Regions from separate parts of the Parabacteroides sp. AF17-3 genome, predicted to be linked through region 2. Evidence: riboswitches for the same ligand, from Rfam matches in the RefSeq annotation. Region 2 holds a riboswitch; each other region holds the start of a gene.
What was found. Region 2 has a riboswitch for cobalamin ahead of DWW91_RS16055 (ABC transporter substrate-binding protein). Riboswitches for the same ligand answer to the same signal wherever they lie in the genome.

Region 1 (4,157 bases), on a different contig from region 2:
TTGGCGTCCGTCTATCTTGCCATACCCCGAAACGATCCCGTCACCCGCTATTTTGTTCTTTTCCATACCGAAATTGGTACAACGGTGAACGACAAACTTATCCAGTTCGACAAATGTACCCTTATCCAGTAACATGTCAATACGTTCACGGGCAGTCATACGTCCGGCTTCATGCTGTTTCTCTATGCGTGCCATACCGCCTCCCAATGAAGCTGCCTTATCCAGTTCTTCAAACGTTTTATATAAATGTTCTTTTCCCATTTTAATCCTCTTTGTCTGTTATTATATCCAAAGTCAGAAGGACCTGGTTGCTCGTCACCGAATCCCCTTCTTTTACCTGTACATCGCGTACCGTGCAGGCCGAACTTACCTTATAATTACTCTGCATCTTCATTGCTTCGATCACTACGACAATATCGCCAGGTTCGAGACGGTCGCCTTTCTGAACAGCAACCTTCACCACCTTGCCGGGCATCGGAGAAATAATCTTATTGTCCTGCCGCTCTTCGCTATTCCTGCGCATACGCAAATATTTCACCTGCGTATCAACAATATCCACACCATAAGAGAGGAAATGGGTATTCACCGTATAGTTTTTACCACTTTCTCCGCGGATCAGTTCTGCATTATACGAAACACCGTTGTGCAAAATAGAACAGGCGCCATTTTCGGCCATTACGACATCGACTTCATAAAGGATACCGTCAATAGTCAACCGGACTTTGTTCCCATCTTTACTGACCAACGAAACATCCGCAACTCTTTTTCCAATATGTATTTCCATAAATAATAATTATTCAATAGTGCTAATGTGCCGATTATTAAATACGCAGGACTCCTTTTTGTAATCCGAATTCACGCCAGCGGCTGATCGGACGATTGTCGGAAGCCTGACCGGATCTGTTTTCCTCCAGATTGACCAGATAATCTATATAGGCAGCGATCATAGCTATATTTTCAGTCTCTGTTCCACCCTCTTCTACGGGATGTTGCAATTGTCCGGCATTTTTTTCAATAAAAGAAGTATCATACTTTCCCTGCACAAAGTCGGATGTATCCATAATCCGACGTAAGTAACCGATATTCGTTCTCAACCCGGTAATCTTATACTCATGCAATACCCGCCGCATGCGTTCGATCGCATATTGGCGCGTTGTCGCCCAAACGATCAGTTTTCCGATCATCGGGTCGTAATAAACCGGTATTTCATATCCTTCATACACATAACTGTCTACACGGACACCGATGCCGTTCGGCTCTGTCAATTGTTTAATGACACCGGGAGAAGGCATAAAACCGGCTTCTGTATCTTCTGCACAGATACGGCATTCAATGGCATGTCCGCGCTGGACGATCTCCTCCTGGCGGATATGGAGTGGTTCGTTGTTAGCCACCCGAATCTGTTCTTTTACCAGATCGACGCCTAAAACTTCCTCGGTAATCGGATGCTCCACCTGGAGACGCGTATTCATTTCCAGAAAATAAAAATTCCGATGTTTGTCCACCAAAAACTCAATGGTACCAGCACCGGAATAGTTGACAGCTTTTGCCGCAGCAACAGCCTTTTCACCCATATTTTTTCTTAACTCGGGAGTGATGAACGGAGACGGACTTTCCTCCACGATTTTCTGATTACGGCGTTGAACGGAACATTCACGTTCGCAAAGATGGATTACATTCCCGTGATTGTCACCCAATACCTGAAATTCGATATGATGAGGTTCCTCTACGAATTTCTCCAGATAAACTGTGTCGTCACCAAAAGACGATAACGATTCCGAACGGGCAGAATGATAAGCCTCCACCACATCTTCTTCTTTATAGATCAGTCGCATCCCTTTTCCTCCGCCTCCCATAGAGGCTTTCAGCATAACGGGGAAACCGATTTCCTTACATATCCGAACGGCTTCGGCAGCATCCAGCAACGGTTGTTGCGTTCCCGGAACAACCGGCACACCAGCCTCGATCATCCGCTTACGGGCTGATATCTTATCGCCCATCGCCTCCATCGTCTCAGCAGCCGGGCCAATAAAAATAATATTTTCCTCTTTACATCTGCGGGCAAAAGCTGCATTTTCCGAAAGGAAACCATAACCGGGATGAATGGCATCGGCTTTATGAATTTTTGCCGCTTGGATAATCTTTTCAATATCCAGATAACTATCTTTTGATGCAGCAGGCCCTATCAGGCAGGCCTCATCAGCATAAAGTACATGTCGTGCTGCCCGGTCGGCTTCCGAAAAAACAGCCACAGACTGTATTCCCATCTCCCGGCAGGAATGCATCACACGTACGGCGATCTCGCCACGGTTTGCAATTAATATCTTCCGTATCATATCAATGCTTTAAATGTTTATAACGGGGATTCACCTCACAGGCATAGAAATATTTCTTGATCTCATTCAAACAGGAGTTGCACAAACATCCCGGATAATGGACCTTCACATAAGCAAGCTGGAGTTCATCCAATTTCACAGGCACACAATGACAGGCGGATATATCATCTACCCGACAAACAAAAGAGTCCCCACAACGCGGACAATCTTTCTCCATAAATCTGATAAATTTAGAATAAACAATCATTTCGAACCCGTATCCTAACCCACGAGGATATGAGCCTTTAACGAACGGCAGGTCTTCTGACTGACTCCCATCCTGAAGCCTTCCCGACACATGTCAGTGGCATAAGTTGTTTTCAGAATGTTATTAGAGCTTCACAGCAGCGGGACTGTCCGGGATTTACACCCGATTCCCTTTTAATCTGTATTTCCAGAATCAAAAATACAGAACCATTTCGGTGCAAAACTACAAAAATAAAAGACAAAACAATGATATAAAATAAGTTTTTTATACTTTTGCGCCCCGGTTTAGGTTTATCGCCCGTTTTTCAGCCAGCAAAAAGAAACATTCCGGAATAGAATCCGGTTCATATATAAAAAGTACGACATGAGTAGAAATGAATCTTTGCTACCCGTAGCCAAATTCATCGCAGAGTACTCCGCCCATATGATGGGATGCGGGGTACACACATCCCGGGTAGTCCGGAGTTCCAAACGAATAGGAGAAGCATATGGCGCTGATGTTAAAATCAGCATTTTTCAGAAAAATATTATTCTGACGATCTCCGACAATGATACGAAAGAAACATACAGCGAGGTGATCGATATCCCCGCCCTTCCGATAAGTTTCGAGAAGAACGCCAAACTGAGCGCTCTGAGTTGGGAAACGTATGACAAACATTTGTCGCTGGAAGAATTAAAAGATAAATATGAGGAGATTATCGCCAGCCCGCACATCGATCCGCTTTTCGTTCTGATACTGGTAGGTTTTGCCAATGCCTCTTTCTGCCGCCTGTTCGGGGGAGATATTACTTCGATGGGGATTGTCTTTTCTGCGACTATCACCGGTTTTTTCCTGAAACAACAGATGCAGATACGGAAATTCAATCATTACATAATCTTCGTGGTATCGGCCTTTATTGCATCGCTTTGTGCCTCTACAGCGTTGATATTCGACACGACCTCGGACATTGCACTGGCAACGAGCGTCCTGTTCCTGATACCGGGCGTACCGCTGATCAATGGGGTCATCGATATTGTCGAAGGGTATATACTGACCGGTTTTGCCCGGCTGGTCAATGCACTGATGCTGATTATCTGTATCGCGATCGGGCTTTCTTTCACATTAATGATGGTAAAAAATAATTTGATATGATAGTATTGGATATTCTTTTAGACGGACTTTTTGCAGCCATTGCAGGTATTGGTTTCGGTGCGATTTCCGACCCACCTATGCGGGCGTTTCCTTACATTGCCTTGCTGGCTGCCGTAGGCCATGCCTGCCGATTCTGCCTGATGACTTTCTTTGGTGTGGATATCGCCACCGCCTCCCTGTTCGGGGCATTGGTGATCGGATTCGGTAGTTTGTGGCTGGGAGGCAGGATTTACTGCCCGATGACAGTGCTTTATATCCCGGCTTTATTGCCGATGATCCCAGGCAAATTTGCCTACAACATGGTTTTCTCGCTGATCATGTTCCTCCAGACGATGGACGAACCGGTACAGAAAGCGAAATATATTGAAATGTTCATGTCGAACGGTTTCGTTACCTTCACCGCGATCTTCATGCTGACGGTCGGTGCGACACTGCCGATCTTC
Region 2 (4,157 bases):
TCACCGGTGAAATGCAAGTTGATGTTTTCCATCGGCAGTACCTGTGCGTATCCGCCTCCGGCTGCTCCGCCCTTCATACCGAAACACGGACCCAGCGAGGGTTCACGCAGGGCGGCGACTGCTTTTTTACCTATCTTGTTCAGGCCCAGGGCCAGACCGATAGATACGGTTGTTTTACCGATACCTGCTTTGGTAGGCGTGATGGCCGTTACCAGGATCAGGTTATGTTCTTTGATTTTCTCTTCATCGATCAGGTGAAGGGGCACTTTGGCGATATACCGACCATAGTTTTGTACTTCTTCGCGCGGAATACCCAAACCCGTGGCAACTTCCTTTATTTTGCGAAGGGAGACTTCTCTTGCAATTTCTATATCCGATTTCATGTGCTTATGTAAGTTTAAAGAGGCAACAAAAGTATATTATTTTTAATTAAATAACAAAATGATAGAATGAAAGGTTGTAATACCTGATAACTGTGTAAAATTAGTGTTATATTGATAAAAGTTACCAAAAGGAGGCCGGCAATGATTCTTTGTTAAGTGAAGTGCGCGTTTTTCAACATATTTGTAATCTTCAGTTGACAAAAACAGTGCATTTCGACAGTTCTTGTATTAAAGAACTTTAAAATATAGATATAGGGTTGTGGTGTATGATAATTTGCCTAATTTTGTGACATCACAATAATAAAATGAAACTAACAGCAAGTTTATAGTGATAAAAAGAAAGTAAATAACAATTTTAAAAACTTCGGTTTATGTAATTAAGGAGATTTGATTATGGCAACAATGAGATTTAGTTTGACAGGCGTCGTTTCAAGAGAAACAGAGACAGGATCATGGGTTAAAACAATTGCAGATTGTTTGGGTATTCGAATGTTTTCGAAGATGGGTTCTTCGGAGAGTATGAATAATGTCGGTTGGGATACCACCAAGCAGAAGGAAATCCAGGATCTTCATCATTATGCCATCAGCAACTTGATCCCCAGGGCCGGAGTCTATCAGATGAAGTTACTTGAATCGTTGGCACAATCTGCTTCTATCTATTCACCGGAAGAGACTGAAACTCTTTATAATGAAACGAATAAAAAGATTGAAGAGATCAGCAGTCACATTTCAGGAGTATTAGTGAGTGCACGTGAGTTGTGCAAGTCGGGGCATCAGAACTGGGAATCTGTCCAGTCGCTCCGCTACCATATGAACCGTCTGAACGGTATCATAGAATCCGTATAGTTTTTGCGATACAATAATTGGGATAGTAATTTTTTTATTGTATGATCATCAGTGAGAAATAGGGGAAAGATTTCTCTGCGATGATTTGCCGGTCGGAGGTGTAGTATTCTTTATCCGTCCCTACATTTTCAAAATAATGGAATTGTGTCTGCGGATGCTTGCGAATACATGCATGTACGGCTTCCACACATTGCGACAGTTTCATAATGACGATCACGTATCCGGCATTTATCTTTTCTGACAATTCTTCTGCGGAAGGAGTGCCGGGGATAACAATGATCTGTTCTTCCTGTTTGACAATGTGCAAGCCGGCCAATGCTCCGGCAGCGATGAAGGCGGGGATTCCGGCAATACGCTGAACGTCGATTCCCGTCTCTATAAACTTGTCATATATATACTGGATGGAAGAATAGAAGCCGGCATCGCCTTCGGCTACGATAACGATCTGTCTGCCTTCCGCATAGTTTGCGGCGGCTTCGTTGTAGAGGGCGTCGTAGGCTTTCCAGGCTTCCGTGCGGTCTTTGCTCATGGGAAGCATAAAGCAGCGGATGGCAGTTTCGTTTATTTCCAGTGCACGTACGATATCGGCGGCACGTGAGAGGATTTCACCTTGCCTGTTACGGGTGGCGGGGCAGTAGATAATATCTGCTTTCTGAAGTTGTCGGAGACCTTTCACTGTGATAAGTTCCGGTTCGCCGGGACCTAATGATACGAAACTGATCGGGTAAGTCATTTTATTCTTGTTTTTATTTGGGGTGCAAATGTGCTGAAAATAGTGCAAAGTTGCAAACTTCTTATTACTTTTGCGATCGAAATAGGTTCTGTAAAACTCCTGTTCATGGAGACAGATTAAAAGGGAACCGGGTGGAAATCCCGGACAGTCCACGCTGCTGTAAAACTTCAGTAACATCCCGATAACACCTTTTGCCACTGGCGGAGAGACAGCCTCGCCGGGAAGGCTTTCGGGATGGAAGTAAGTCAGAAGACCTGCCATTTTTCACATAGCGATTGTCCTCGTGGGTTCGGACGGTTTGTGTCGGATAAAAATAATATGAATATGAACAAGTATTTAGCAGGTTGTTGCCTGGTTGCACTATTGGTTACGTCGTGTGCATCGAAAGGAAATCAACAGGAGAAAAAGAATGTTTCTTCACAACAAACGACTATGACGGATAGCCGGGTTCAGGTGACACCAAAGCATGCCGAAGGTTTTCAACTGACCTATAAAGATGATTATATGCTGGTGGATATACATGATCCGCAGAATGAAGAAAGTACGCATTTCCTGTATGCTTTGGTTCCCCGGGGGACGAAGCCGGAAGGGATTCATGCGGATTATACGGTTATCGAAACACCTGTACGTAGTGCTATCTGTATGACTTCCCTGCAATTATCCAATTTCATTAAGTTGGGAGCGGAGGATAAGGTTGTCGGCATTACGAGTACGCGTCATCTGTTTAATAAGACTATCAATAATCAGCTGAAGGAAGGAAAGACGGCAAAGATCGGGATCGAAGGCAACTTCGATAATGAGGTGATCATGAGTATCAATCCCGACCTGATTCTGATCTCACCTTTTAAGCGTGGCGGCTATGAAACAATGAAAGATATCGGTATCCCTCTGATTCCTCATCTGGGATATAAAGAAATGACACCGCTGGGGCAGGCTGAATGGATCAAGTTCGTCGGTTTGTTACTCGGGATAGAGCAGGAAGCCAATGAAAAATTCTCGGCTATAGAGAACCGCTACAACGAGCTGAAAGAGCTGACAGCCGAAGGTAAAGTGCAGAAACGTCCTGTCGTGTTCAGTGGCGAAATACATGGTGGTAACTGGTATGCAGTAGGAGGAAAGAGCTTCCTTGCACAACTTTTCAAAGATGCCGGCGCTGATTACTTTTTGAAAGACGACGATCGCTCCGGCGGTGTGACGCTCGACTTCGAGACCGTCTATAACCAGGCCGACGAAGCCGACTACTGGCGTATCGTAAACAGCTATCCGGGAATATATACTTATAAATCACTGAAAGATCAGGATCCCCGTTATGCAGACTTCCGTGCCTTCAAGGAAAAAGGAGTGATCTATTGCAACATGAGGGAAAAACCTTTTTACGAAAGCATGCCGACCGAGCCGGAAGTGGTGCTGGGCGATTTATTGCATATCTTCCATCCGAATCTACTGCCGGATCATACGCCTGTCTATTATGATTTACTTAAATAAATGGGTACGATGAAGTATTCTAACACTTTCCTGATGTTTGTGATCTTTGTCTCGATCGTCGTGTTGTTGTTTCTGAATCTGGTGTTGGGCTCTGTTTCTATACCCTTCCATTCGGTTTGGAATATCATCTGCGGCAATGGCGACGAACCGGTCACCTGGCAGAATATTATCTGGAAATCACGCTTTCCGCAAGCCTTAACGGCATTAGTCGCCGGAGCCGGATTAGCGATCAGCGGGCTTCAGATGCAAACCGTATTCCGCAATCCGTTGGCCGGCCCCTCTGTATTGGGTATCAGTTCCGGTGCAAGTATGGGAGTTGCCTTCGTTGTTTTACTGAGCGGAAGTCTGGGAGGCGTGGCGTTGAGTAAGCTGGGCTTTATGGGGGAGATTGCCTTATCCATTGCGGCCATAGTCGGTTCCTTGTCTGTCATGGCACTGATCGTTTATGTTTCGCAGAAGGTAAAAGGGAATGTGACGCTATTGATTATCGGTGTGATGATCGGCTATGTGGCGAATGCGGTAATCGGAGTCCTGAAGTTTTTTAGTGTGGAAGAAGATATCCGTGCTTATGTGATCTGGGGGCTGGGAAGTTTCTCGCGTGTCTCCGGTAATCAGATGATGCTTTTCGTAGCGATTATGGCTATCCTGATCCCTCTTTCGTTCCTATTGATAAAGACATTGAATCTGATGCTTCTCGGCGATGGGTATGC
Region 3 (4,157 bases), on a different contig from region 2:
TTTCCAGTTCCATACGTTTTTAATTTGCTTGTTCTGCCAGTTTCTTTCCTTTTTCAATCACATCTTCAATCGTTCCTACATTCAGGAAGGCCTGTTCAGGGATATCGTCGGTTTCACCGTCCATGATCATATTGAATCCGCGGATGGTGTCTTCGATAGAGACCATTACGCCCGGTACGCCGGTGAATTGTTCCGCCACGGCAAAAGGTTGCGACAGGAAACGTTGTACACGGCGGGCGCGGTTAACCGTTTGGCGGTCCTCGTCCGAAAGTTCCTCCATACCCAGGATAGAGATAATATCCTGTAACTCCTTGTTACGCTGGAGTATCTGTTTCACACGCTGTGCCGTTTCGTAATGTTCCTTGCCTACGACCAGCGGGTCGAGGATGCGGGATGTCGATTCCAGCGGGTCGACTGCCGGATAGATACCCAGTTCGGTAATCTTACGGCTCAGCACGGTGGTAGCATCCAGGTGTGTAAAGGTCGTTGCCGGTGCCGGGTCGGTCAAGTCGTCTGCCGGTACGTAAACAGCCTGCACGGAGGTGATGGAACCTTTTTTCGTCGAGGTGATACGTTCCTGCATGGCTCCCATTTCGGTAGCCAGTGTCGGCTGATAACCAACTGCCGACGGCATACGTCCCAACAGGGCGGATACTTCGGAACCGGCTTGCGTGAAGCGGAAAATATTATCTATAAAGAATAATATATCGCGAGTCTCGCCTTCCGGAGCCAGGTCGCGGAACGATTCGGCGATGGTCAGTCCCGAGAGGGCGACCGACGAACGTGCTCCCGGCGGTTCGTTCATCTGTCCGAACACCAGTGTCGCCTGCGATTTAGCCAGTTCTTCGTGGTCTATCTTCGACAGGTCCCAATGACCGGCTTCCATACTTTCCTTAAATTCTTTACCGTAACGGATTACATTCGACTGTATCATTTCGCGCAACAGGTCGTTACCTTCACGGGTACGTTCACCCACGCCGGCGAAAACAGAAAAACCGTTATTCTTTTTGGCAATGTTATTGATCAGTTCCATGATAAGAACCGTCTTTCCGACTCCGGCGCCACCGAACAACCCGATTTTACCTCCTTTGGAATAGGGTTCCAGCAGGTCGATCACCTTGATACCGGTGTAGAGCACCTCTTTGCTGGTTGTCAGATCTTCAAACTTCGGCGGCTCACGATGGATAGGGAGAGCTCCTTTTTTATCCAGCATTTTCATCCCGTCGATCGGATCGCCTGTCACGTTCATCAAACGCCCCTTTACCTGATCGCCGACCGGCATGGTAATGGGCGAACCGCATGATACGGCTTCCATTCCTCGTTGCAGTCCGTCTGTCGTATCCATAGCGACTGTACGGACTGTGTTTTCCCCAATGTGCTGCTGAACTTCCACGATCAGTATTTTCCCATTAGGACGGGTTATCTCCATGGCGTCATGAATACGTGGTAGCACTATTTTCTCTTCTTTTTCATTATCGAAGTGAATATCCACGACTGGACCGATAACCTGCGAAACATAACCTTTTGTTTCTCCCATACAATTCTTTTTAAACCTCGTCAATATATTTTTTCAACCGTGCAATATTACGAAAACAACCTGTCGGAAACCGGAACATATTACTTTTTTGGCTTTTTTGCATTTAGTTAAACTTTAAACTAATTTTGTAGTCATTCCGAAATGAACCAATTGTTTTGCGATATGGAACAATTTGAGGAAAAATTACGCTGTTTTTTGAAGAATAAGGGTTGGCATTTTGTGTGCGGAGTGGTTTGGGGGATGGTGGTATGATCTGTTAAATTATATTACCAGAAGTAGTATTTTAAATTATCAGGTATAGTAATTGATATTATTTGTACTTTTGCCACCGGATTATGGTGTAACGGTCTGGCTTCCGCCGGCCGTTAGTAATAGGGAATCCGGTGCAAATCCGGAACTGTACCCGTAGCTGTAAGTTCTGTAACCCCGGCAAATCTTGTTGCCACTGAGGATTTTAGGATCCTTGGGAAGGCGGCCGATCATGGGAGAACAAGTCAGAAAACCTGCCATTATTCTGTAATATGCAATACCTCGGGTAAAGGTGTTGATAGACCTGAGTATATATAGCTTAAACCAAATATAATTGGATATATAAGCAATATCTGTCAGTATTAATCAATGCTCAATAAAGCAATACAGAGTTTATAGTCATTATTGAGATCGGAATTAGGAAAAATTTGTTCAGATCTAATAATTACCGTGTTGCTAACAGTTGAGTAAAAAATATCTTGTAAAAGGTATATATTATTACATGAGATTTCGTTTGTTTTTTTATTATTTATGTAAATTATTATATTATGAAGAAGAAAACTGTTTTATTTTTGCTTGCATTAGTTTTTATTTCTTGTAATAAAGAGGACGATCAAAGGGAATATCCTGAAAGTGATAGTGAAAAAGGAATTGTTTTAAAAGAGCGAGATCCTGATTATCCTTGGGTACCAATAGAGAATACTAAGTCGCACTCTCAATTTTCTCCCCGGTTGTTAGTAACATTTGATAAATGTCTGGGAAGAGCATATAAAGATGATTTTTTTCCTGTAGGTACAATAGAAAATGTAACTTATTCAGTAGTTGATATTGAAAAATTATCCAAAGATAAACCAAGTTATTTTTTAACTAAAAATCTTAATGAAGGTATTGCTAATAGCTTTGCTTATTCAGATTTTCAAAGGTATACAGAGAAATCTAGTATGAGTAAAAAAATCAATGGGGGATTTTCTTTAAATTTAGGTTTATTTTCTATCGGGGCAAAAAGAAAAATGAGTAGAATATTTACTAATTCAACTCTTAATGAAGAAAATAGAGTTTTTGGAGAGTTGGATGTTATTTATAAAAGATCTCAGTATGTAATGCAAATGAGCTCACGTATTAGGAAAGAAATTATTTTGAATTATTTATCAAGTGATTTTAAAGATGAGTTATATGGAACAACTCCAACTGAGCTATTTTACAATTATGGTGGATTTGTGTTGTCCGATTTTATAACAGGAGGACGTGCCTCAGTTGTATACACGGGGTTGCATAAGAAAAATATATCTGAAGAAACAAACGAAAAGGATATGAATACAGATATAAATGCTTCTTATGGTTTTAAAATGAAAAACGGTTCTGAGGTGTCCGGCGAATTAGGCCTTGGTAAAAGTTATTCAAATGGTTCAACTAGTTCTAATGAATTGACATCAATGATGGTTTCTGTTAAAACAATAGGAGGTGGTGCTGAATTTGCTAGTTTTACCCCTCCTAAGAATATAAATGATTTAAATGTTAATCTTTCTAATTGGTTGAGTACTTTAAATAATGAAGATAAACATAGTATTGTTGACATTTCGGAGAATGGACTTATCCCACTAGCTGATTTTGTTATGGAAGAAAATCTGAAAAAAGGTTTATTAGATTGTTATAAATCAGAAATAACAGCTTTTCCCACACTGCAAGAACCATATATAAATATACGTTTGACTTATATTTCAGGTCAAATAGGGGTTTTTCAGACTAGTTTAATAACACGTTTTAATGATGATGTTATTATTAAGTCAAAATATTTATATATGGGACAAGCCAATGAGTATATTCAAAGTGAAATAGCACGAGTAAGTAATATTTATGGTTTGAAGATAGTGAGTGATAATACTCCTTTTAAATATAAAATTAGTGTGTATTGTGATGGCCTGGATGAAACAAAAATGGTTAAATATATTGATTCTATTAATAATACTATTTATCTGCTTTGTTCAGAGGGAAAGAATAAATATGGATATTCGATACATGCAGATAAACTATTAGATGATTATGCCATAAGGGATTTTGTAAATCGTTTATCTCCAACAAATATTGATCCATTGGATTTGTTTAATTATACAATTATTGCCTTATGAACAACGATTCATAAGGCAATATATAAATACTTACAATATAGGACGTGAACATAGTAAATTTATTGTAAGTATTATATATTGATAATTGCTTTTTTATTTGTTTTTAATTCTAATTTTTTAGAATATGAAGGTGGAAATATGGTTGATTTAATGTCTGAACATGAAGTATTTATTTTATTAATTAGTTAAAGTGTATTGGCATGTTTAATATAAACTTTTTAATGATTTTTATTGTGGAATTGTTT

Region 1: linked by a shared signal. The riboswitch ahead of DWW91_RS13290 (cysteine-rich CWC family protein) and the one ahead of DWW91_RS16055 (ABC transporter substrate-binding protein) in region 2 are both predicted to bind cobalamin.
Region 3: linked by a shared signal. The riboswitch ahead of DWW91_RS13360 (MAC/perforin domain-containing protein) and the one ahead of DWW91_RS16055 (ABC transporter substrate-binding protein) in region 2 are both predicted to bind cobalamin.

Annotation. Positions count from the first base shown of each region.
Region 1 is NZ_QTMM01000009.1:46,416-50,572, reverse strand. Features, by position in the region: gene DWW91_RS13305 (acyl-CoA carboxylase subunit beta) at 1-261, opposite strand, end outside; gene DWW91_RS13300 (biotin/lipoyl-containing protein) at 263-784, opposite strand; gene accC (acetyl-CoA carboxylase biotin carboxylase subunit) at 822-2,336, opposite strand; gene DWW91_RS13290 (cysteine-rich CWC family protein) at 2,338-2,553, opposite strand; cobalamin riboswitch at 2,612-2,809, opposite strand; gene DWW91_RS13285 (threonine/serine exporter ThrE family protein) at 2,947-3,714, shown strand; gene DWW91_RS13280 (threonine/serine exporter family protein) at 3,711-4,157, shown strand, end outside.
Region 2 is NZ_QTMM01000011.1:231,692-235,848, reverse strand. Features, by position in the region: gene DWW91_RS16070 (formate--tetrahydrofolate ligase) at 1-383, opposite strand, end outside; gene DWW91_RS16065 (hypothetical protein) at 777-1,229, shown strand; gene cobI (precorrin-2 C(20)-methyltransferase) at 1,264-1,962, opposite strand; cobalamin riboswitch at 2,029-2,239, shown strand; gene DWW91_RS16055 (ABC transporter substrate-binding protein) at 2,287-3,447, shown strand; gene DWW91_RS16050 (iron ABC transporter permease) at 3,457-4,157, shown strand, end outside.
Region 3 is NZ_QTMM01000009.1:59,727-63,883, forward strand. Features, by position in the region: gene DWW91_RS13350 (F0F1 ATP synthase subunit epsilon) at 1-13, opposite strand, end outside; gene atpD (F0F1 ATP synthase subunit beta) at 20-1,537, opposite strand; cobalamin riboswitch at 1,857-2,063, shown strand; gene DWW91_RS13360 (MAC/perforin domain-containing protein) at 2,335-3,912, shown strand; gene DWW91_RS13365 (TonB-dependent siderophore receptor) at 4,134-4,157, shown strand, end outside.